DNA from 2 places in the Rugamonas sp. FW305-51 genome. Region 2 is predicted to be linked to the other one. Evidence: predicted binding sites of a transcription regulator. Region 2 holds the regulator's gene; the other holds the start of a gene.
What was found. The regulator NrdR, encoded in region 2, represses ribonucleotide reductase genes. The targets are predictions, from matches to a motif close to CACNANATNTNGTG.
Positions count from the first base shown of each region.

Region 1: AC3WOS_RS25935 (ribonucleoside-diphosphate reductase subunit alpha) is a predicted target of NrdR. The motif match lies at 3,309-3,322, and genes of this name have one in related genera.

Region 1 is NZ_JBYSZG010000060.1:14,739-26,059, reverse strand. Features, by position in the region: gene AC3WOS_RS25940 (ribonucleotide-diphosphate reductase subunit beta) at 1-67, opposite strand, end outside; gene AC3WOS_RS25935 (ribonucleoside-diphosphate reductase subunit alpha) at 206-3,127, opposite strand; gene ampD (1,6-anhydro-N-acetylmuramyl-L-alanine amidase AmpD) at 3,395-4,042, opposite strand; gene AC3WOS_RS25925 (sigma-54-dependent transcriptional regulator) at 4,042-5,691, opposite strand; gene AC3WOS_RS25920 (sensor histidine kinase) at 5,721-7,424, opposite strand; gene AC3WOS_RS25915 (PP0621 family protein) at 7,428-7,703, opposite strand; gene AC3WOS_RS25910 (cytochrome C assembly family protein) at 7,700-8,506, opposite strand; gene AC3WOS_RS25905 (ABC transporter ATP-binding protein) at 8,592-9,398, opposite strand; gene AC3WOS_RS25900 (ABC transporter permease) at 9,414-10,235, opposite strand; gene AC3WOS_RS25895 (ABC transporter substrate-binding protein) at 10,248-11,228, opposite strand.
Region 2 is NZ_JBYSZG010000015.1:39,004-50,324, forward strand. Features, by position in the region: gene pal (peptidoglycan-associated lipoprotein Pal) at 1-306, opposite strand, end outside; gene tolB (Tol-Pal system beta propeller repeat protein TolB) at 337-1,611, opposite strand; gene tolA (cell envelope integrity protein TolA) at 1,611-2,546, opposite strand; gene AC3WOS_RS12645 (ExbD/TolR family protein) at 2,561-2,998, opposite strand; gene tolQ (protein TolQ) at 3,015-3,704, opposite strand; gene ybgC (tol-pal system-associated acyl-CoA thioesterase) at 3,736-4,146, opposite strand; gene AC3WOS_RS12660 (SDR family NAD(P)-dependent oxidoreductase) at 4,414-5,163, opposite strand; ZMP/ZTP riboswitch at 5,319-5,454, shown strand; gene glyA (serine hydroxymethyltransferase) at 5,553-6,800, shown strand; gene nrdR (transcriptional regulator NrdR) at 6,876-7,346, shown strand; gene pilV (type IV pilus modification protein PilV) at 7,537-8,106, shown strand; gene AC3WOS_RS12680 (PilW family protein) at 8,274-9,203, shown strand; gene AC3WOS_RS12685 (pilus assembly PilX family protein) at 9,206-9,751, shown strand; gene AC3WOS_RS12690 (pilus assembly protein) at 9,766-11,321, shown strand, end outside.

The sequences.
Region 1 (11,321 bases), on a different contig from region 2:
TGCCCAACGGTTGTTGGTTGGCAGGACGGGCGGCGCCCGACGTGGCTTCATCATCCCAAGACAGCATGATCGATTTCCTTCTAAGGGCCGGCGCGGGGGCCGGCGGTGTTCCGTAAAAAGAACCACCCGGCAGGCCGGGTCGGTTCTCACTCTCTATATTAGTAGCGCCGCCGCCAGGGCGGCGCCATGCAGCTTTATTGGCTACTTACTGGCAAGCTTCGCATTCCTCGAAACCGTCGTCGCCGGGACGCAGGTAGCAGGCGGCGCCTTCGGCTACCACGGCGGCCGGGGCGGCCACCTGGGCAGCGGCGGCCATGGCGCTGGCCGACATGCCGCCGTCCACTGCCACCGCGTTCAGCGCGCCGGTCTTGGAGGTCGACTTCTCCATGTGGGTGGCGGCGATGGTGCGCAGGTAGTAGGTGGTCTTCAGGCCGCGCAGCCAGGCCAGCTTGTAGGTCTCGTCGAGCTTCTTGCCCGAGGCGCCGGCCATGTAGATGTTCAGCGACTGGGCCTGGTCGATCCACTTCTGGCGACGCGAAGCCGCTTCCACCAGCCAGGTCGGCGACACTTCGAACGCGGTTGCATAAATGTCACGCAGGTCCTGCGGGATGCGGTCGATCTTGGCCAGCGAGCCGTCGAAGTACTTCAGGTCGGCGATCATGACCTCGTCCCACAGCTCGCGCGCCTTCAGGTCACGCACCAGGTAGGCGTTGATCTCGGTGAACTCGCCCGACAGGTTGGACTTCACGTACAGGTTCTGGAAGGTCGGCTCGATGCAGGCCGACACGCCGATGATGTTCGAGATGGTGGCCGTCGGGGCGATCGCCACGCAGTTCGAGTTACGCATGCCGAACTGCTTGATGCGGTTGCGCACCGGGGTCCAGTCCATGGCGGCGGACGTATCCTGCTCCAGGTAGCCGCCGCGCTCGTCGGCCAGCAGCTTGATCGAATCCTGCGGCAGGATGCCGCGCTCCCACAGCGAACCCTTGTACGAAGCGTAGTGGCCGCGTTCCTCGGCCAGCTCGGTCGAGGCCAGGTAGGCGTAGTAGCACACCGCTTCCATCGAGGTGTCGGCGAACTGCACCGCTTCCATCGACGAGTAAGGCACGCGCATCATGTGCAGGCAGTCCTGGAAGCCCATCACGCCCAGGCCCACCGGACGGTGGCGCATGTTGGCGTTGCGGGCCTTCTCGACGGCGTAGTAGTTGATGTCGATCACGTTGTCGAGCATGCGCATGGCGGTGCGGATGGTCTTTTGCAGCTTGACGTGGTCCAGCTTGCCCTCTTTCATGTGGGCCGGCATGTTGACCGAACCGAGGTTGCACACTGCAATCTCGTCCGGCCCCGTGTTCAGGGTGATTTCCGTGCACAGGTTGGAGCTGTGCACCACGCCCACGTGCGACTGCGGCGAACGGATGTTGCATGGGTCCTTGAAGGTGATCCATGGGTGGCCCGTTTCGAACAGCATGGACAGCATCTTGCGCCACAGGTCGAGCGCCGCGATCTTCTTGCAGACGCGGATTTCGCCGGCCGCCGCCTTGGCTTCGTAGCCCAGGTAGGCTTGCTCGAAAGCCTTGCCCACCTTGTCGTGCAGGTCGGGGCAGTCGCTTGGCGAGAACAGGGTCCACTCGCCCTTTTCCATCACGCGCTTCATGAACAGGTCGGGAATCCAGTTGGCCGTGTTCATGTCGTGGGTGCGGCGGCGGTCGTCGCCCGTGTTCTTGCGCAGGTCCAGGAACTCTTCGATGTCCATGTGCCACGTTTCCAGGTAGGCGCACACGGCGCCCTTGCGCTTGCCGCCCTGGTTCACGGCCACGGCCGTGTCGTTGACCACTTTCAGGAACGGCACCACGCCCTGCGATTTGCCGTTGGTGCCCTTGATGTGGGCGCCCAGCGCGCGCACCGGGGTCCAGTCGTTACCGAGGCCGCCGGCGAACTTGGCCAGCAGCGCGTTTTCCTTGATGGCGTCGTAGATGCCTTCCAGGTCGTCCGACACGGTGGTCAGGTAGCACGACGACAGCTGCGAGCGCAGCGTGCCCGAGTTGAACAGGGTCGGGGTCGAGCTCATGAAGTCGAACGACGACAGCAGGTGGTAGAACTCGATGGCGCGCGCTTCGCGGTCCGTCTCGTTCAGGGCCAGGCCCATCGCCACGCGCATGTAGAACGCCTGCGGCATTTCGATGCGCACGTCGCGCACATGCAGGAAGTAGCGGTCATACAGGGTCTGCAGGCCGATGTAGCCGAACTGCAGGTCGCGGTCGGCCACCAGGGCCTTGGCCAGGCGGGCCAGGTCGAACTCGGCCAGCTTGGGGTCGAGCAGCTCGGCGGCGATGCCCTTGGCCACGTATTGTGGGAAGTAGCTGACGTAGGCGGCGGCGGCGCCGGCCTGCGGCACTTCCTGGCCGAACACTTCCTTGCGGATGGTGTGCAGCAGGATGCGGGCCGTCACCTGCGAGTAGGCCGGGTCCTTTTCCATCAGCGCGCGGGCAGCCAGGATGGCGGACTTGTGCAGCTCTTCGACGGGCACGCCGTCGTACAGGTTCTTGACCGTTTCGGCCAGGATGGCGTCCGCGTCCACATGCTTTTCCAGGCCGATGCAGGCCGCGTTGATCAGGCCGCTGACCTGGTCCATGTCGAGCAGGCGGCGCTCGCCGTTTTCCGTCACGTGGATCTGGGGTGCAGCCACCTTGGAGGTGGCGCCGGCCGCCTCTTTCTGCAGGCGGCGCTCTTCCATGTGCTTGGCGCGGTACAGCACGTAGGCGCGGGCCACGTCGTGCTCGCCCGAACGCATCAGCGACAGTTCCACCTGGTCTTGCACATCTTCGATGTGGAAGGTGCCGCCGGACGGCTGGCGGCGCACCAGGGCCGACACGACGGCGGCCGTCAGCTGCTCGACCAGGTCGCGGATGCGGGCCGAGGCGGCGCCCTGGCCGCCATTGACGGCCAGGAAGGCCTTGGTCATGGCGATGGCGATCTTGGACGGCTCGAAGGCGACGACGGCGCCGTTGCGGCGGATGATGCGGTAGTCGCCCAACGCTGCCGCTGCCGTGGCCTGGCCGCTAGCGGTACCCGCAGTCGCTGCTGGTACCAGCGCTGGTTGGATGGAAGTGTCTTGAGTAGATTGCATTTAAGCTCCCCGATAACAGCGTGCAGTCGTAGCTGCGCGGCGTATGTTGTATAAAAAAGGCCAAAATGAAGCGGCCAGCCTGGTGTTACGGCTGGTGTGACAGCGACAAAAAGGGTAAATATGGGTTCCTTATGCTCGTAGGCCGAGGCTGAAACAGCTTGGAACCAGGGACATGGGATACCACTACATTTAGTGAATCAGGTTAATCGATACACTGATTGTAGTGGTCAGCCCGGGGCAAGACAAGCGGAAATTTTTTCATTCAGATCAATTTTTCGGTTGACTTTTCGGGATGCCTACAGGGAAGCGCAGTTGCCGGTGAGCGGCTACTAACGCCGCGTCCGCCACTGCCTTTTCCTTCAGCAGGCCGGCCCATTTTTCGATATATTCCTGCCAACTAAACAACGGCCCCGGGTCCGTCTTGCGGCCCGGCGCGATGTGTTCGTGGCCTTGCACATCCGACAAGGGATAGCGCTGCTGCAGGGCCAGCGTCAGCGCCGCCAGGGCGTCGTACTGGGCCGGCTCGAACGGCACCGTGTCCGTCCCCTCCAGCTCGATGCCGATGGAAAAATCGTTGCAGGCGGCCCGTCCCCGGAACGCCGACACGCCCGCGTGCCAGGCCCGCGCGTTGCCAGAAACATACTGGACCACGCGGCCGTCGCGCCGCACCAGGAAGTGGCTCGACACCCGCAAGCCGCGCAGGTCCGCGAACGCGGGATCGGCATTATAGTCTACCCGGCCGGTAAACAAGTCGGACACGTGGGGCGTGCCAAATTGTCCCTGGGGCAGGCTGATATTGTGGATCACCAGCAGGCTGACGGCGGTGCCGTCCGGACGGGCGTCCGCATGGGGCGAGTCGTAGCGCAGCACGTCGCGGCACCAGCCGTCCGCGCCCACGGCGTAACGGGTCGCCATCAGCCCTCCGGCTCCTGGATGTTGAGCTTTTGCATCTGGTAGCGCAGCTGGCGGAAACTGATGCCCAGCAGCTGGGCCGCCTGGGTGCGGTTGAACTGGGTCTGGGCCAGGGCCCGCAGGATGATGTCGCGCTCGATCTGGTTCAGGTAGTCGGGCAGGTTGGACGGCAGCGCGTCCAGGTGCGGCAGCGCGATGGGGCCGGCGGCGCCGGATGCGGGCGCGCCGCCGGAACCGGCCGCAACGGATGGGGCGGCGCCGGCAGCGGCCGCGTAGGTGGCGGCCGACAAAGCGGCGGCAGCTACAGCGGCAGCAGCGGCAGATGGCGCGGCGCCGGGCACGCCGGCCACGGCGCCCGGGGTGGGCGTGGGCAGCGCGTAGCCGGGCGCACCGGGGCCGGCGCCCGCGCCATCGAGGCCAAAGGCGGCCGCCTCGGTGGGCGCCAGCTGCCGGGCAAAGCCGGGCGCGGGCGACGGCAGCGGCACCACGGCCTCCACCATCTTCGCCCCCTTCAGGGCCAGGTCGCCCACTTCGATCACACCGTCGTCGGCGAAGGCCAGGGCCCGCTCGAGGATATTTTCCAGCTCCCGCACATTGCCGGGGAAGCCATAGCCGCGCAACGCCTCCAGCACACCCGGCCCCAGGACCACCTTGTGCTCGAAGGTGCCCAGCCGTTCCAGGATGGCGTCCGTCAGCGGTTCCAGGTCGTCGAGCCGCTCGCGCAGCGGCGGCAGACACAGCTCGATCACGTTCAGGCGGTAGAACAAGTCTTGCCGGAAGCTGCCCTGCGCCACACACTGGGCCAGGTTCTTGTGGGTGGCGCTGATGATGCGCACGTCCACCGGCTCCTCGCTGGTGGCGCCGATCTTGCGCACGCGCCGCTCCTGGATGGCGCGCAGCAGCTTGACCTGCATGGCCAGCGGCAGGTCGGCCACCTCGTCGAGCATCAGCGTGCCGCCGTTGGCGGCCTGGAAGAAGCCGTCGCGCTCGTCGGCCGCGCCCGTGAAGGCGCCCTTGCGGTAGCCGAAGAACTCGGCCTCCATCAGCGCCTCGGGAATGGCGCCGCAATTGACGGCCACGAAGGGCTTGGCGGCGCGCGAACTCTGGGCGTGGATTTCGCGCGCCGCCAGTTCCTTGCCGCTGCCCGATTCGCCCGTGATGGCGATCGGCGCCATCGAGCGCGCCAGGCGGGCGATCTGGGCCCGCAGGGCCTGGATCACGGCCGAATTGCCCTTCAGGCGGCTGGCCTGCTGGCCGGCGCCGGACGCCTTTTCGCCGGCCGGCAGGTTCAGCCGCAGGGCCGACTGCACCATGATGCGCAACTGGTCCAGCGCCACCGGCTTGGAGACGTAATCGAAGGCGCCGGCCTTGAGGGCGATGACGGCGTTGTCGGCGCTGCCGAAGGCCGTGACGACGGCGATCGGCGTGTTCTTGTAGGCGGCGCACACTTCGCGCACCAGTTCCAGCCCCAGCCCGTCGGGCAGGCGCATGTCGGTCAGCACCAGCGCGTATTCGGCGCCGGCCAGGCAGGCGCGCGCCTCGGCCAGCGTGGCGGCGCTGTCCACGTCCAGTCCCATCTTGAGCAGGGTGATTTCCAGCAGTTCGCGCAGATCGGCTTCATCGTCGACGACCAGCACACGGGGAGCACTCATGGAACTGCCTTTCAGTTGAATCCGGCCGCTTACACGGCCGCCGGCACGGCGGGCGCGGCGGCCGGCCGTGCAAAGGTGATCACAAACCGCCCGCTGGAGCGGGGCATGCCGTCCGGACCGGGCGCTGGCTCGAAGCGGTATTCGTAGTCCAGCATGGCATCGTTATTCAAACACAATTCGCGCGCCAGATATAGTCCCAGCCCCGTGCCCTTGCTCGAGGTGGTGTAGAACGGCTCGAACAGGTGGGCCCGCACTTCGGCCGAGATGCCGGGGCCGTCGTCCTGCACATGCAGTTCCGGCAACCGGGCCCGCCCGGCCACCAGCGTCAGGCGGATGCTGGCCGGCGCCCCGCTGGCATAGCGCACGGCGTTGTTGAGCAGGTTGAGCACCACTTCGCGCAGGTGCAGGCTGTCGAAGCGGACCCGGATACCGGGCGCCGCCGTCAGCGCCAGCACGTCGGCGGGCAAGCCGTGGGTCTCGTCGAACTCGGCCTTGAGCTCGGCCAGGAACTGGTCCAGCGCCAGCGGTTCGCCGTGCGGCTGCACCTTGCGCGACAGTTGCAGGATGTCTTCCACCATGCGGTTGACCCGGCTCACATTGTCGCCCACGATCTTGAGCAGGCGCAGATGCACGGTGCTGTCGAGGTCCTCGGCCAACAGGGCCGTGGCGTGGCCGATAGCCGACAGCGGGTTGCGCACCTCGTGCGCGATGCTGGCCGTGAGCCGGCCCATGGAGGCCAGCTTGAGTTGCTGGGCCTGGTTTTCGATGCCCGTCACGTCCTGCAGGAAGATCACGCTGCGCTCCGCGCCCAGGCCGGCCGTGTCGACGGCGGCAAAGCGCGCCTGCAGGTGGGCGGCCAGGTCGGGCCGGCCGTTCCAGGCGGCCGCCGTGCCCTCCAGGGCCGGGTCCGCAACGGGCTTGATGGTGACATAGGCCGTGCCCTGGGCAGGGTCGGCGCGCCAGTCCTCATAGGCCAGCGCCAGCGGCCGCAGGGCCGCCGCCTCGTCCAGGCGAAAGCGCCGCTCCGTGCCGGCCAGGCCCAGCATCTGCTGGGCGGCCGGATTGTTGGCGTACACCTGGCCCTGGGGACCGACCACCAGGATGCCGTCGCCCACGTTGGCCATCACCAGCCGGTTGACGGCCTGCTGCACGCCGATCTCGACGCCCCGTGCGATGGCCAGCTCTTCCTGGCCGATCAGCCTGGCGGCCATGCGGTTGACCACCCACACGGCGGCGAAGAAGGCGGCGCCGTACAGGCCGGCCTGCAGCACCACCATGTCGCCTTCCATCAGCAGCATGCGCCAGCCGCTTTCGCCCAGCAGGAACAGCGTGACCAGGGCCGTGCAGAACAGCGCCAGCAGCAGCGGCGCCAGGATGGCCGTGCCGGCCAGCGGGAACAGATAGAGGATGGCCAGCCCGCTGCGCACGCCGCCGGCGGCGATGTAGAGCAGCGAGATGATGGCCAGGTCGCAGGCGATCTGCGACATCAGCTGCAGCAGGAAGCGGCGCCGCACGTAGATCGTCATCAGGGCGAAGGTCAGCGCCAGCAGCAGATAGCCGAGGCACACTTCGCCATAGAAGAACTGGCCGGAGGCGCGCAGGCCGCGGCTGTCCACGCTCAGGTAGGCCAGCAGCACCAGCGCGATCACGACCCGGGTCGCGTTCAGCGTCTGCAGCGAGCGCCAGAACGTGTCGCGCGAGTCGGCCGCCAGCGCCGGCAGGGAGGAGGCCACCAATCAGGCGGCCGGCAGACGGGCGTGGGCGGCGCTGCAAAAATCGCGGCCCGCGGCCTGCACCGTTTCCGAGGCCGGGTAATAGATGCCGCAGTGGGCGCAGCACAACATGGTTTCCACTTCCCCGGCCGCCTGGGCCCGGGGCGCGGCGCGGCCGGCGGCCGGCGACGGCGGCTGCGGTGCGCGCGGCCGCTGGCCGCCCTGCAGCTCGCGCAGCTTGCTGCGGATGGCAAACAGCACCAGAAACGCCAGCGCCAGCCAGAACAAAAGACGACTCATGCCAATCCCCGATGTAGAACGACTTCAAACACGAAACGGCTGCCGACGTAGGCCAGCAGCAAGGTGGCGAAACCGGCCAGCGTGAAGCTGAGCGCGGTCTTGCCGCGCCAGCCGCGGAAGCGCCGGCCCGCCAGCAGCGCGGCGAACAGCAGCCAGGACATGAGGGTGAAGACGGACTTGTGGTCCCACTTCAAGGCCTGGCCGAACAGCTGTTCGGAGAACACGATGCCCGACAACACGGTCAGGCTCAGCAGCACGAAGCCGAAACCGATCATGCGAAACAGCAGCTTTTCCATCGTCAGCAGGGCCGGCAGCTGGTCCAGCGTGCTGGCCAGGAAGCCGCCGCCGGCCGCCGTGCGCGTGTGCAGGCGCGATTCCTGCAGCGCCATCAGCACGGCGTGGAAGGCGGCGATGGTGAGGGTGCTGTAGGCCAGGGTGGCGATGGCGATGTGCCAGCCGAACATGACGGACTTGCCTTCGAGCGCGATCAGGCTGCCCGGGAACAGCGCCTCCAGCGCCACGGCCAGGGCCGCGCACGGCATCACGAGGCGGCGCAGGCCGTCCAGGCTGAAGTTGCGGTTTTCCAGCCAGTAGGCGGCCACCGATACCCACAGGGCGGCCGACAGCATGGCGGCGAAACCGATGCGCAGCGAGCCGGGGGCCGTCACTTCGAACCACAGGGTCACGCCGTGCAGCAGCCAGGCGGCGGCCGTGACGATGGCGATCAGCGCCCCCTGCCGGGACGGCAGCAGGGCACACATGAGGTACAGCAAGGCGGCTGAGATAAGAAAATAGGTCTGCATAAGGGCTAAGTTTACACCATGGTGGGCAGTCCGATGCGGGAGCTGGCCCGTGCGGCCGCGCCCTGCTCCTGCCCGGGACGGGTTTTCAATCGACGGCCGCCACGCGGATCTCGTCGTTGTGGTGGCGCTGCTGCTCTTCCATCACCAGCTGCCCCAGTTCGCGCTTGAGGGCGTTGAACTCGGGCGCGGCCGGGTCGCGCAGGCGCGGCAGGTCCACCAGCAGGTCGCGCTTGACGGTGCCGGGCCGGTAGGTCATGACGACGATGCGGTCGGCCAGGTAGATCGCTTCCTCGATGCTGTGGGTGACGAAGATGATGGTCTTCTTCAGCTCGGACCAGATGCGCAGCAGCTCGTCCTGCAGGTTGCGCCGCGTGAGCGCGTCGAGCGCGCCGAACGGCTCGTCCATCAGCATGATGGGCGAATCGAGGGCCAGCACGCGGGCGATGGCCACCCGCTGGCGCATGCCGCCCGACAGGTCCTTGGGATAGCGGTGGCGGAAGTCGCCCAGCGACAGCATGGCCAGCAGCCGGTCCACCGTGGCCGCGATCGCGGCCCTGGACTGGCCCTTGATCTCGAGCCCGAAGGCGATGTTGTCGGCCACCGTCATCCAGGGAAACAGGGCGTATTCCTGGAACACCATGCCGCGCGCCGGTCCCGGCCCCGTCACGGGCTGGCCGTCGGCCACGATGGTGCCGCTGCTGGGCAGGGCAAAGCCGGCCACGGCGTTGAGCAGGGTGGACTTGCCGCAGCCGGACGGCCCCAGCAGGCAGACGAACTGGCCGCGCGGGATCGCCAGGTGGATGTCCTGCAGGGCCACTACTTCGCGCCCCGCGCCCGGGAATACCTTGCCGACGTGGTCGATGACGATGTGGGGTGGATGCGAATCGCTCATATATATAGTGCGGCCTCAGTTATCCAGGCCGCGGTGCCAGCGCAGCAGGTGGTTGTTGAGCCGGTTCATCAGCACGTCGATGCCCAGCCCGATCAGGCCGATGCTGATCATGCCGGCGATGATTTTATCGGACCAGAAGTACTCGCGCGCCTCGAGGATGCGGAAACCGAGGCCATTGTTGACGGCGATCATTTCCGACACGATCACGACGATGAAGGCCGTGCCGATGCCGATCCGCACCCCCGACAGGATGTAGGGCACGGCCGCCGGCAAGATCACCCGCACGAACATGGTGCTGCCCGACGCGCCCAGGTTGCGGGCGGCGCGGATATAAATACCGTCCACCTGGCGCACGCCGGCGATGGTGTTCATCAGCACGGGGAAGAAGGCGCCCAGCGCGATCAGGAACACGGCCGGCGGATTGCCCAGCCCGAACCACAGGATGGACAGGGGAATGTAGGCGATGGGCGGGATCGGGCGCAGCAGCTGCACCAGCGGATTGAGCCAGGCATACACGCGCGGCTGCGCCCCCATGGCCAGTCCCAGCGGCAGCGCCAGCCCGGCGCCCACCACAAAACCGACGATGACGCGGTACAGGCTGCCCATGGCGTCGCCGATCAGTTCCCCGGAAAATGCCCAGCCCAGCCAGCTGCCGGCGGCCGCGTCGTAGGGCTGCAGCGGCAGCAGGTATTCGAACCATTTGTGCACCACGGCCCACGGCGAGGGCAGCACCTGCGGGTTGACCCAGCCCAGCGTGGCGGCCCCCTGCCACAGGGCGATCACGACGGCCGGCACGATCAGGCCCACGCCCGCTTCACGCCACTGCGACTTTGCCATGGCTACCCTCTCTTATTTGACGTTCAGGCTTTTCTTGGCCGCGTCCAGCAAGTCCGTCTTGACCCAGTCGCGCGCCACGGGCGGCTTGGCCATGCGGCCCACGCCGGTCTTGACCATGATGTCGGTGGTGACCTGGATGTGCTCGGGCGTGATGTCGTAGGAATAAGGCGAATTGCCGATGGCGTCGTCGAAGTCCTGCTTGCTCAACTGGCCCTTGAACACCACCTCGCGCACATACTTCTCGGCCACGGCCTGGTTGTCGATGAAGGTCTTGGTGGCTTCCACGAAGCAGCGCATGAACTTCTCGGCCAGCGGACGCTTTTCCTTGTAAAACTTCTCCGTCATCACCATGGTGCGCACCGGCGCGCCGATCGGCGTGTCGTAAGGCTTGATGATCTCGTTGCCGTAGCCCTTGTTGATGGCCTGCGACGACTGCGGTTCGGACTGCATCATGGCGTCGATGTTCTTGCCCAGCATGGCCTGGTTCAGGTCGGCGTAGGCCAGGTAGACCAGCTGCACATCCTTGCCCGGCTGGTCGGACACGCTCAGGCCAGCCTGCTGCAGCTCGGCCAGCAGCAGCACTTCCTGGATGCCGCCCCGCGTCACGCCCACTTTCTTGCCCTTCAAGTCCTTGACGGCCTTCAGGTGCAAGTCGGCCCGGCCCACCAGGCGGGCGCCGCCCTTGGCGAAACCGGCCACGGCATAAATGGGCGCGCCGCCGGCCCGGCCCGAGATGGCCGCCTCGGACGCCGTGGTTCCCACATCGAGCTCGCCGGCGATGATGGCCTGCATCACGTCCAGTCCCTTGGCGAACACGTGTTCGTCGACCTTGATGCCGCACTTGGGGGCGATCTCCTTGATATAGGAGACGGCGCCATAGTGGGCGAACTTCAGGTTACCGAGGCGCACCACCTCCTGAGCCTGAGCCTGTCCCTGCCCCCCCCACAACATGGCGGCCAGCGCCACTGTCTTGATTATCGCCTTGCTCTGCATCCCATCTCTCCCCGTTGGTTACCGTGTTGGCCTGCGGCCGCTAAAGTTGCACCGATCATACCAAGCGGCGCCCCACTTGCCTACCGCCACGAA
Region 2 (11,321 bases):
ACGCTGCTTGTTCTTGGCCAGGTAAGCGGAGTGGTTTTCCACCACTGGCTTGCCGTCGGCGCGCACGACGTAGCTGTCGAAGTCGAAGTAGACGCTGCGGTTAGCCAGCACGCCTTTTGGATCGTCCAGCGGATCGATCGACTTGGTCTCCACGGGAGCGACGGTGCGGGTGTCGGCTGCCGGTGCGGTCGGTTCCGGTGCGCGCTCTACCACGGGTGCGGGTTCGGCCAGTTTGACTGGGGTGCTGCAAGCAGACAGAATCGCTGCGGTGGTGAGGGCGAAGGCTAAGCTGCTGATTTTACGCATGTTGACTCTCCTGGTTGTAAATGAAGGATTTTACTGCATGAAAGGACCCCAGGTGGGCTCCTTGATATTGCCCGCCTGCGTGGTCAGGCGTTGCTTGACCCGCCCATCGACGGAAACCACGGCAAGCGACTTGCGCCGTCCCGATTCGGTGGCGTACATGATGTACTTGCCGTTGGGCGCGAAACTGGGCGCTTCGTCGCTGGTGGTGTCGGACAAGCGCTGCTCCTGGCCGCTGGCCAGGTCCAGCACGTACAGCTGGAAGTTGCCGTCGCGGCGGGAAATATAGGCCAGCGTCTTGCCGTCGGGCGAGATGCGCGGGCTGATGTTGTAGCTGCCGCCGAAGGTGACGCGCTGGGCGTCGCCGCCCGTGGCGTTCATGCGGTAGACCTGCGGGCCGCCGCTGCGGTCGCTGGTGAAGTAGATGCTCTGGCCGTCGGCCGACCATTTCGGTTCCGTGTCGATGCCGGCGCTGTTGGACACGCGACGCAGGCCGCTGCCGTCGGCATTGACGGTGTAGACCTGGGTGTGGCCGTCCTTGGACAGGGCCACGGCCAGCTTGCTGCCGTCGGGCGCCCAGGCGGGGGCAGAGTTGCTGCCCTTTTCATTGGCCACCACGGTGCGGGCGCGGGTGATCAGGTTCTGCACGTAAACCACCGGCTTGCGCTGCTCGAACGAGACGTAGGCCACCTTGGTGCCGTCCGGCGACCAGGCCGGCGAGATGATGGGTTCGTTCGAGCGCAGCGCCAGCTGCACGCCTTCGCCGTCGGCGTCGGCCACTTCCAGCCGGTAGCTGCGCCCTTCCTGGGTCACGTAGGCGATGCGGGTCGAGAACGCGCCGCGCACGCCGGTCAGCTTGAGGTAGATGTCGTCGGCGATCTTGTGGGCCGCCAGGCGGGTGAACTGGGGCGGGGTGGCCTGGTCCAGCTGCGACAGCTTGCCGGCTTTGATGGTGTCGAGCAGCTTGTAGCGCACGTCGTAGCGGCCGTCGGCCAGTTGCTGCACGGTGCCCACCACCAGCGCGTCGGCGCCGCGCGACTTCCAGGCGCTGTAGTCGATGTTGTTGACGTCGTTGATGGTGCCGGCGTCGATCACCTTGAAGGCGCCGCTGCGCTCCAGGTCGGCCTTGATGATGGCCGACATGTGCTGGGGCGCCACGTTCTCGTCCGCAAAGGCGGCCACGGCGACGGGGATCTGGTTGCTGCCCACGCCGGAAATTTCAATCCGCATCTGGGCCTGCGCGCTGCCGGCGGCGATGGCCAGGCCGGCGTAGATGACGTAATGGTTCAGTGTTTTCATGGTAGCCATTAATGTAAATCCTTCATATTGAAATCGGCGACAAACTCACGCTCCACCGTACCATCTTTTTTCTTCGGCAGCGGCGACGATTTCCAGATCGCGTTTTCCACCGCCGTATCGTAGGCCGCGTTGCCGCTGCCCTTGTTCTTGCGCACCGAGATGATTTCGCCGGTGGGCAGTTGCGAGATCTTGAAGGTGGCCGTCAGCGTGTCGTCCGTGCCGCTGTAGACCAGGTTGCCCTTGATCTTGCCGCGGATGGCCGCCTCGTAGCTGCCGTCCGAACGGGGACCGGTCGACTTGGCCGCCGTGCCGCTGGTGCCGGCGCCCACGGCGCCCGTGATGCGGCTCATTTCCGCCGCGCGCGCCTTCTCGGCTGCCTTGTCCTGCTTGGCCTTGGCTTCCTTGTCCGCTTTCAGCTTCTTGTCGGCCTGTTCCTTCTTGTCTTTTTTCTCCTGCTCTTCCTTGGCCTTCTGCTCTTCCAGCTTTTTCTTCAGTTCAGCCTTTTCCTTGTCGGCCTTGATCTTTTCCTGCTTGAATTTTTCCAGCTTCCGCTCTTCCAGCTTGATGCGTTCCTTCTGCAATTCTTCCTGCTTTTCCTTTTCGGCCTTGCGCTTGGCTTTCAGGCGTTCGAGCGCGATGTCCGGCGCCTTGGGCTCGGGCTTGACCTCTTCCGGCGGCGCCACGGGCGTCGGCGGCGGCTTCACTGCCGGTTCCGGTTCTACTTCCGGCGCGGGTGGCGCGGGCGGCGCTGGCGGCGCGGCCGTTTGCACTTTCATGTCCCACACTTCCGCTTCCACCGCCACCGGCTCGTTGCTTTGCCAGTGCACTCCCACCCACAGGAACAGGATCAGCACGGCGTGCATGGCGACAGCCATGGTGACCGAGCGCAGGCCGTCATGGTGCTTGGGTACCTTGTACGGGCCGCCGGCCGTTGCGTGTTTCATGGTCTGCGTCTGCATTACTTGGTTGCCAGGCCCACGCGATTGATGCCCATCTTCTTCGCTTCCGAAATGAGCTGGATCACGTCGTCATACTTGCTGTCCTTGTCGCCGGCGATCAGCACGGGGAACTCGGGATTCTCGTCATGCAGCGTGCGCAGCTTGCGCACCAGCGCCTCGCGGTTGGGCGCCGTTTCCGGCGCGTCCGCGTTCTTGCCCTGCACGCCGATCGACAGCGCGCCGTTGGGCTTGATGACGACCTGGATGTAGTCGTCGGGCGGACGGGTCGTTTTTTCCGCGTTGGGCAGGTTGACCACGCTCGGGTTGTTGGACGACGGCATCACCATGAAGATGATGAGCAGCACCAGCATCACGTCGATGTAGGGCACGACGTTGATCTCGGACTTGAACTTGCGGCCGCGGCCGCCGCGCATGCTGCTGTTGAAAGAGGAAGCCATGATGGTGCTGCCTTAATTAACGCGACTGCCGTTGCAGGATGTTCGAGAATTCTTCCACGAAGCTCTCGAAACGGATCGCCAGGCGGTCGATGTCGTGTGAAAAACGGTTGTAGGCCACGACGGCCGGAATGGCGGCGAACAGGCCGATGGCGGTCGCGATCAGCGCTTCGGCAATGCCGGGGGCCACGGCGGCCAGCGTGGCCTGCTGCACGTTGGCCAGGCCGCGGAAGGCGTTCATGATGCCCCACACCGTACCCAGCAGGCCGATGTAGGGCGACACGGAACCGACCGAGGCGAGGAAGGCCAGGTGCGATTCGAGCACGTCCATTTCGCGCTGGAAGGCGGCGCGCATGGCGCGGCGGGCGCCGTCCAGCACGGCGCTGCCGTCGAGCGCGTCGCGGCTGCCGTACGATGCCTTGCCCTTGATGTATTCGCCCATGCCGGCCTCGAAGATGCGGGCCAGGGCGCCGCTGCCGGCGCGGTCCTTGCCGGCGTTCTGGTGCAGGGCGTGCAGGTTGCCGCCGGCCCAGAACGTCTTTTCAAACTCGATGGTCTGGCGGCGCGCGGCGCGCACGGCGTACATCTTGCGGAAGATATAGGTCCAGCTGGTCAGCGAAATGCCGAACAGCAGCGCCATGATCAGCTGCACGATCAGGTGGGCGTTGGTGATGAGGGACAGGAAGGACAGGTCTTGGGTGACGTTCATGGGGTTTCGATCTGGGGTGAAAAGTACCGCTTCAGGATGGCATGACGCCGCGCATGCGGGCGGCAACGGCGGGTGGCACGGCGCGTGGGCGCAGGGCCGAATCGACGCAGCCCACCTTGACGCGGGCCGTGTTCAGCAACTGTTCGCCGCACCAGACTTGCTGCTCAAACAGGATGGAGGCGCGGCCCATTTTTTCTATCCTGAGCGTTAATTTTAGTACATCGTCGAGCTTGGCCGGCGCGTGGTAGTCGGCGCTGACGTTCTTGACGACGAACATGGCGTCATGTTCCTGCAGCAGCGCATGCTGGTTGACGTCTATGGCGCGCAGCCATTCCGTGCGGGCACGTTCATAGAACTTCAGGTAGTTTGCGTAATAGACAATACCGCCGGCGTCCGTGTCTTCGTAGTAGACGCGGACATTCCAGGTGAACTCTGCAGACATGTTGGATTTACTACTAGTGAGATTGAGCAACATTTTACGCGACTTTGTGATCGGGATTGAAGCGGACGGGCGATTTTCGTGGAATCACCGTCCATTTTGTCGTTTCTGCTATCCCGGGGCGCAAAGTTGCACCGCCAGCAGTTAAGCCGATGACGGGAAAAATGCCAAGCCCTGTAACAACCGCTTACCTTTGGGCCTGGTTTTGCAACATGGTTTTACTACCTGTGTAGCTAGTTTACTTAAATTGCTTAAGCGAACCGGCCCGGCTCAGGTGGTGCGCTTGATGGCGAACGGTCCGAAACCCTGGCAGGTTGGCATGATTTCAATGTTGTTGATGTTGACATGCGGCGGCAGGGTGGCGATCCAGTAGGCCGTGTTGGCGATGTCGTCCGCCGTCAGCGGCACGGTGCCTTCGTAGACCTTGGCCGCGGCCGCGTCGTCGCCCTTCATGCGCACGTTGGAGAACTCGGTGCCGCCGCACAGGCCGGGCGCCAGGTTGGTGGCGCGCACGCCCGTGCCCACCAGGTCGGCGCGCAGGTTGAGCGTGAACTGTTCGACGAAGGCCTTGGTGGCGCCGTACACATTGCCGCCCGGGTAGGGGTAGGCGCCGGCCGTGGAGCCGATATTGATCACGGTGCCCGTGCCGCGCGCCACCATTGAAGGCAATATGGCGCGGGTCATGGAGACCAGGCCGGCGCAGTTGGTGGCGATCATGGTCTGCCAGTCGGCCAGCGACGCTTCGTGGGCCGGGCCGGTGCCCAGCGCCAAGCCGGCGTTGTTAATCAGCACGTCGATTGGTTGCCAGTCGGCCGGCAGGGCGGCCAGGGCGGCGGCTATCGAGGCCTGGTCCGTCACGTCCAGCTCGACGGGCAGGGCGGCGGCACCCAGTTCGGCGGCCAGCGCCTGCAGGCGCTCGACGCGGCGGCCGCTGATGATGACCCGGTGGCCGTGTCCGGCAAAGGTGCGTGCCATGGCGGCGCCGAAACCGGCCGTCGCGCCCGTGATGAATACGATCATGTTCTGTCCTTGTGGGTGGAAGGGGAGGATAGGCCAAAATTGTAGCCGAAATGCCCGCCGCGCCAGCCTAACACGGGAAAATGACAGCTTGATTGCTAATTAGATAACATTTTCCTTGCCCAATTGCTGCCTTTAACTTACAATTTGCCTTCCATTACGTCTCACGTAACTGGCGAAAAGCTGCGATGATTCCCAGCCGGCATTCCCGGCAGGCGAGTTGGTCCGTTGGCGAAAGGTGGGCATCCACCGGGGAACGTGAGATTTCAATAGCCGTTCGCCTGGGCAGCCCACCGATGGTACGCACAATGAGGCTGTCTTTCCGCTATCGGCTTCCCTCATTCGATCCAACCTGCCAGAAACAAGTTACTCATACCGATTGGAGTTTTTACATGTTCGCAAAAGATCACACCCTCGCCAACGTAGACCCTGAGCTGTTCGGCGCCATCCAGAACGAAAACCGCCGCCAGCACGACCACATCGAGCTGATCGCTTCGGAAAACTACACCTCGCCCGCCGTGATGGAAGCCCAGGGCTCCCAGCTGACCAACAAGTATGCCGAAGGCTATCCAGGCAAGCGCTACTACGGTGGCTGCGAATACGTGGACGTCGTCGAGCAACTGGCGATCGACCGCGTCAAGCAGCTGTTCGGCGCCGAAGCGGCCAACGTGCAGCCAAACTCGGGCTCGCAAGCCAACCAGGGCGTATTCTTCGCCGTGCTGAAACCGGGCGACACCATCATGGGCATGTCGCTGGCCGAAGGCGGCCACCTGACCCACGGCATGCCACTGAACATGTCGGGCAAATGGTTCAACGTCGTCTCCTACGGCCTGACCGCCGCTGAAGACATCGACTACGACGCCATGGAAGCGCTGGCCAAGGAACACAAGCCCAAGCTGATCATCGCCGGCGCCTCGGCGTTCTCGAAAAAGATCGACTTCGAACGTTTCGCCGCCGTGGCCAAGGCCGTGGGCGCTTACTTCATGGTCGACATGGCCCACTACGCCGGCCTGATCGCCGCGGGCCTGTATCCTAACCCCGTGCCGCACGCCGACTTCGTCACCTCGACCACGCACAAATCGCTGCGCGGCCCGCGCGGCGGCATCATCCTGATGAAGGCTGAGCACGAGAAGATCATCAACTCGGCCATCTTCCCAGGCATCCAGGGCGGCCCCCTGATGCACGTGATCGCCGGCAAGGCCGTGGCCTTCAAGGAAGCGCTGACGCCTGAGTTCAAGGCTTACCAGCAGCAAGTGGTGAAGAACGCCGACGTGCTGGCCAAGACCCTGATCGCACGCGGCCTGCGCATCGTCTCCGGCGGTACCGAGTCGCACGTGATGCTGGTGGACCTGCGCGCCAAGAACCTGACCGGCAAGGAAGCGGAAGCGATCCTCGGTTCGGCCCACATCACCACCAACAAGAACGGCATCCCTAACGATCCGCAGAAGCCATTCGTGACTTCCGGCATCCGCCTGGGCAGCCCGGCCATGACCACCCGCGGTTTCAAGGAAGCGGAAGCGGAAAAGGTCGCGCACCTGATCGCCGACGTGCTGGACAACCCGCATGACGCCGCCACCATCGAGCGCGTGAAGGCCGAAGTCAAAGTACTGGCCGACGCCTTCCCGGTCTACGCTGCCTGATAGGTGTAGTATCGACAGGACGCTGGCCATGGCCGGCGTCCTGCCTGAACAATTGCAAGCGAACCCGCCGCCCACATGAAATGTCCGTTCTGTCAGCATGAAGAGACTCAGGTCCTCGATACCCGCGTATCGGAGGAGGGCGACGCCATTCGCCGGCGCCGGCGCTGCGCCAAATGTGATAAACGGTTTACCACGTATGAGCGTATCGAGCTGGTGATGCCGTTCGTGGTCAAGAAGAACGGCAGCCGCACCGAGTACGCCGCCGCCAAGCTGCGCGCCAGCCTGATGCTGGCCTTGCGCAAGCGCCCCGTCGCGGCCGCGGCCATCGATACGGCGGTCCAGTCGATCGAGGAAAAACTGCTCACCAGCGGCAAGCGCGAAGTCGATTCCGGCTACATTGGCGAACTGGTGATGCAGGAGCTCAAGCGGCTCGACAAGATCGCCTATATCCGTTTCGCCTCCGTCTACAAGAACTTCGAAGACCTGGAAGAGTTCCAGGACGCCATCGCCGAAGTGGGCCAGGAGCGCAAGCCCCGCAAGGGCTGAGCTTGCCTGACTGCGGACGCGTTCGCGCCGCGCTGCCTAGTCCGTTTTCCCTTTTCGTTTTCTCCTTTCCCACCGTCAGCGCGCTTTGGCGCACGGTTGACGCACCTCATGCGTTGAAGCGTCCACGCTGCTAACTTCATCCTCAGCCGCCAGGCAGGCGGCCAAGACGATGGAGCGATGGAGGTGCGGCATGCGATGCAAACAGGTACGCGGCTTTACCATGTTGGAAGTCATGGTGGCCTTGCTGGTGCTGGCGCTCGGTATCATCTGCGGCACGGCCATGCAATTGGCGGCGCTGCGCACCCGTCAGCAGTCCGCCTTGCTGACGCAGTCGCTGCACCTGGCCAACAGCCTGGCCGAGCGCATGCGGGCCAACAGTATTGCCGCGCCGCTGCCGGACGCGGCTAATCCCTATCTGTCCTTCAACTATGACGCGCTGGCCGAGCCATCGCCGTCGGCGCCGTCGCCACTGTGCTACGCGCCGGGTGCTCATTGCGACCGTACCCAGCTGGCGCTGTTCGACCTGTACGACATCAAGCAGCAAGTACGCGCCAGCTTGCCGGCAGGCCGTGCGCTGGTGTGCCGCGACGCGGCCATGTGGCAGGGCGGGCGCCTGCGCTGGAACTGCACGGGTGGCGCGGGCGCACCGCTGGTGGTCAAGGTGGGTTGGCGCGGCAAGAATCCGGACGGTACGGCGGCGCTGGACGCGGAAGGCGAATTCGTCCCCGGTGTGGCGGTGGCGGTGGGAGCGTTGCCATGATGGCCGGTCCAGCCGATCCAGTCGGTCCAGCCGATCCAGCCGATCTGGCCGATCCAGCCAGTCCGGCCAGTCCGGCCGTTGCGGGCGGGTGCCCCCGTTGCGAATCGCTACCAGGCGCGCGGCAGCGTGATGGCGTAGCCATATGTCCAGGCAAGCAGCAGGAGGGCATGGCGCTGGCCGAAGTCATGGTGGCCATGGCGCTGGGCATGCTGGTGGTGTTGCTGGCCTGCGGCATGCTGGTGCTCGCCAACGGCGCCTATCGCCTTCACAGCGAAAACGTGTGGCTCAATGACGGCGGCCGCTATGCGCTGGATATCATCGGCCAGGCCGTGCGCCAAAGCGCCTACCTCAACTGGGACGACGACACGGCGCCGGCCGCTTACGACCCGGCCGTCAGCGCCCCCATCGCGGGGCTAGATGCGCACAGCCTTGGTCGCGGCAGCGCCGGCATCGAGTTTCCCCTGGCGCCCGTGGCCAACGGCAGCGACGTGCTGGCGTTGCGCTTTGGCGGATCGGGTGCCGGCGCCAATGGCGACGGTTCCGCCGTCAACTGCGCCGGGTTCGGTGTGGCCGACAGCCATGCGGCCGATGCGCGCGGCTGGAGCATCTTCTATGTCGCCAACGATGCCGAAGGCGAACCTGAGCTGCGCTGCAAATACCGCAGCGCCAGCGGTTGGGGCGCCGACGCCATCGTGCGCGGGGTGGAAAGTTTCCAGGTGCTGTATGGCATCGATATGGATACGCCGCCGGACGGCGTGCCCGATACCTACCTGAACGCGAGCGCCATCAACGCGCTGGACGCGGGCCTTGCCCTGACGGGCGACACGCCGGACGAGCAGCAGCGCGACCGGAACCGCAAGACGTACTGGAAACGGGTGCGTACCGTCAAGGTCGCGCTGCTGTTGCGGGGCGATGGGCATACCCGGCCGGACGGGTTGCCTGCGGTCTACGATCTGTTCGGCGCGGCCTACGCGGACGGCCATGCGGGCGACGATCCCGGCGTCCGGGTGGCCGAACAGGCGATGGCGCCGGCCTTGCAACAGCGGGCGCGGCGCCTGTTCGTCGCGCTGTTCCAGTTGCGCAACCGGAGCGTCTAGCCATGCGTGGTCTGTCGAGAGCACGGCGGCAACGGGGCGTGACGCTGTTGGTGGCGATGTTGATCCTGGTCGCCGTCATGCTGGTGGGCGCGTCGGCGGCGCGCATGGCGTTGCAAGGGGAGCAGGCCGCGCGGGCAGGACGCGACCGGCAAATCGCTTTTCAGGCTGCGGAGGATGCGCTGATGGACGGGGAACGGGATGTGATACGGATGGCGACGGACGGGGGCGCCCCTGTCAGCGCCGGCCTTGGCGCCCGCCCCGTTGACGGCGCGGCACCGGCATGGCAGGCCGTCGACTTGAGCGGCGCGGAAGATGGCGGCAGTCACACGGCGCAGTTTGGCGACTACAGCGGCGCATCCATGCAGACCGGCAGCGGGTTCCTGCCGTTCCGGCGGCCGCGCTACCTGATCGAGCGCGTGCCCTGCCACCAGCCGGGAGAAGAGGTGGGCGCGCCCGGCGGCTTTTGCTATCGCGTGACGGCGATCGGTTTTGGGGCTAGGCCGGAGACGGAGGTAGTACTGCAGTCCGTCTATCGCCAGGCTGAATGACAGAGGGCACACACATGGCTACGACCTGTATCAGAATGCTGCTGCAGACGTTGTTGCTGGCATGGCTGGCGATCTGCTACGCTGGACCGGCCAGCGCCGCGCCGCCGCCATTGGATATTGCCAGCGAACCGATACTGGCCGGTTGCCTGGCGGCCGGCGGTGATCCCCCGGTGCGCAGCATGCCGCTGGTGCTGCCTGCCACCACTGCACCGCCTGCTGCCATTGTTCCGGCTGCCATCACTGTGCCGCCAGCCGCCATTGCTCCGTCTACCAGCGTTGTTCCGCCTGCCATAGTTGTTCCGCCTGCCACTGCTGCCGCTGGCGCGGATGGCGCCACGTTTACCGCATTCCAGGCCATCTACAGCCGCGCCGACTGGAGCGGGCACTTCGAGCGCTACGCCGTCCAGGCAGACTCGGCGGCTGCGCTGGCGGCCGCTGCGCCGGCGTGGGATGCCGGCGCCATTCTCACCGGCTCGGCCGGCAACGCCCCCAGGCCAGCACCGTCGGCGCGCAATATTTATACGGCCGTGGTCCAGGCCGATGGCACGCTGGCCATGGTGCCGTTCGCATGGGACGCCCTCAGCAGCGCCCAGCGGGCCATGCTCGACCGGGCGCCCGGGGCACGCAGCCGGCCGGACGGCATGGGGCGGCAACGGCTGGACTACCTGCGCGGCGAGCGCGCGCTGGAGGGCAGCCTGTTTCGCCGCCGCGGCAGCGTGCTGGGCGATGCCGTCAACAGCACGCCCGTCTTTGTCGGCGTGGCGCAGGCCATGGAGCGGGGTGCCGCCTACGCCGACTTCTACGCGCGCAGCAAGGCGCGCCGGCCCGCGATCTATCTCGGCGCCAATGACGGCATGTTGCATGCGTTCGATGCGGCCGACGGCAGTGAACTGTTCGCCTACGTGCCGGATGCCCTGTTCGGCACGCTGAACCGCTTGACCAGCCCAGCCTATGTACATGCCGCCTACGTCGATGGCCCGGCCAGCGCAGGGGAAGCCTATGCAGGCGGCGCCTGGAAGACGGTGCTGGTGTCGGGCATGGGCGGTGGTGCGCAGGGGGTGTTTGCGCTTGACGTCACGGACCCGCTGCACTTCGATACCGCCGGCGCGCTGTGGGAATTCACGGACCGGGACGATCCCATGATGGGCAACGTGAGCACCCGGCCGCAGCTCGCGCGCGTGCGCACGGGCGGCAGCGGCGGCGCGGCTGTGCTGCGCGACATGACCATCGTCGCCAGCGGCTGGAACAACTATGCCGCGGATGGCCACGCCAGCAGCGGCGGCAATGGCGCCTTGTTCTTGCTGGCGCTGGACAAGCCGCCGTCGCAGCCGTGGCGGCGCAACGACAATTACTACCGTCTGGTGACGCCGATTAGCGATCCGGCCCAGCCGAACGGGCTCAGTGCGCCCGCGCTCGTGACCGACGTGGACGGCGTACTGCGTTACGCCTACGCCGGCGACTTGCAGGGCAACCTGTGGCGTTTCGATCTGACCGGCGATGCGCCATGGCCCGGCGCGGTCGGACCGGGGCCGGGGAAGACGCCGCTGTTCGTGGCGCGCGATGCCGGCGG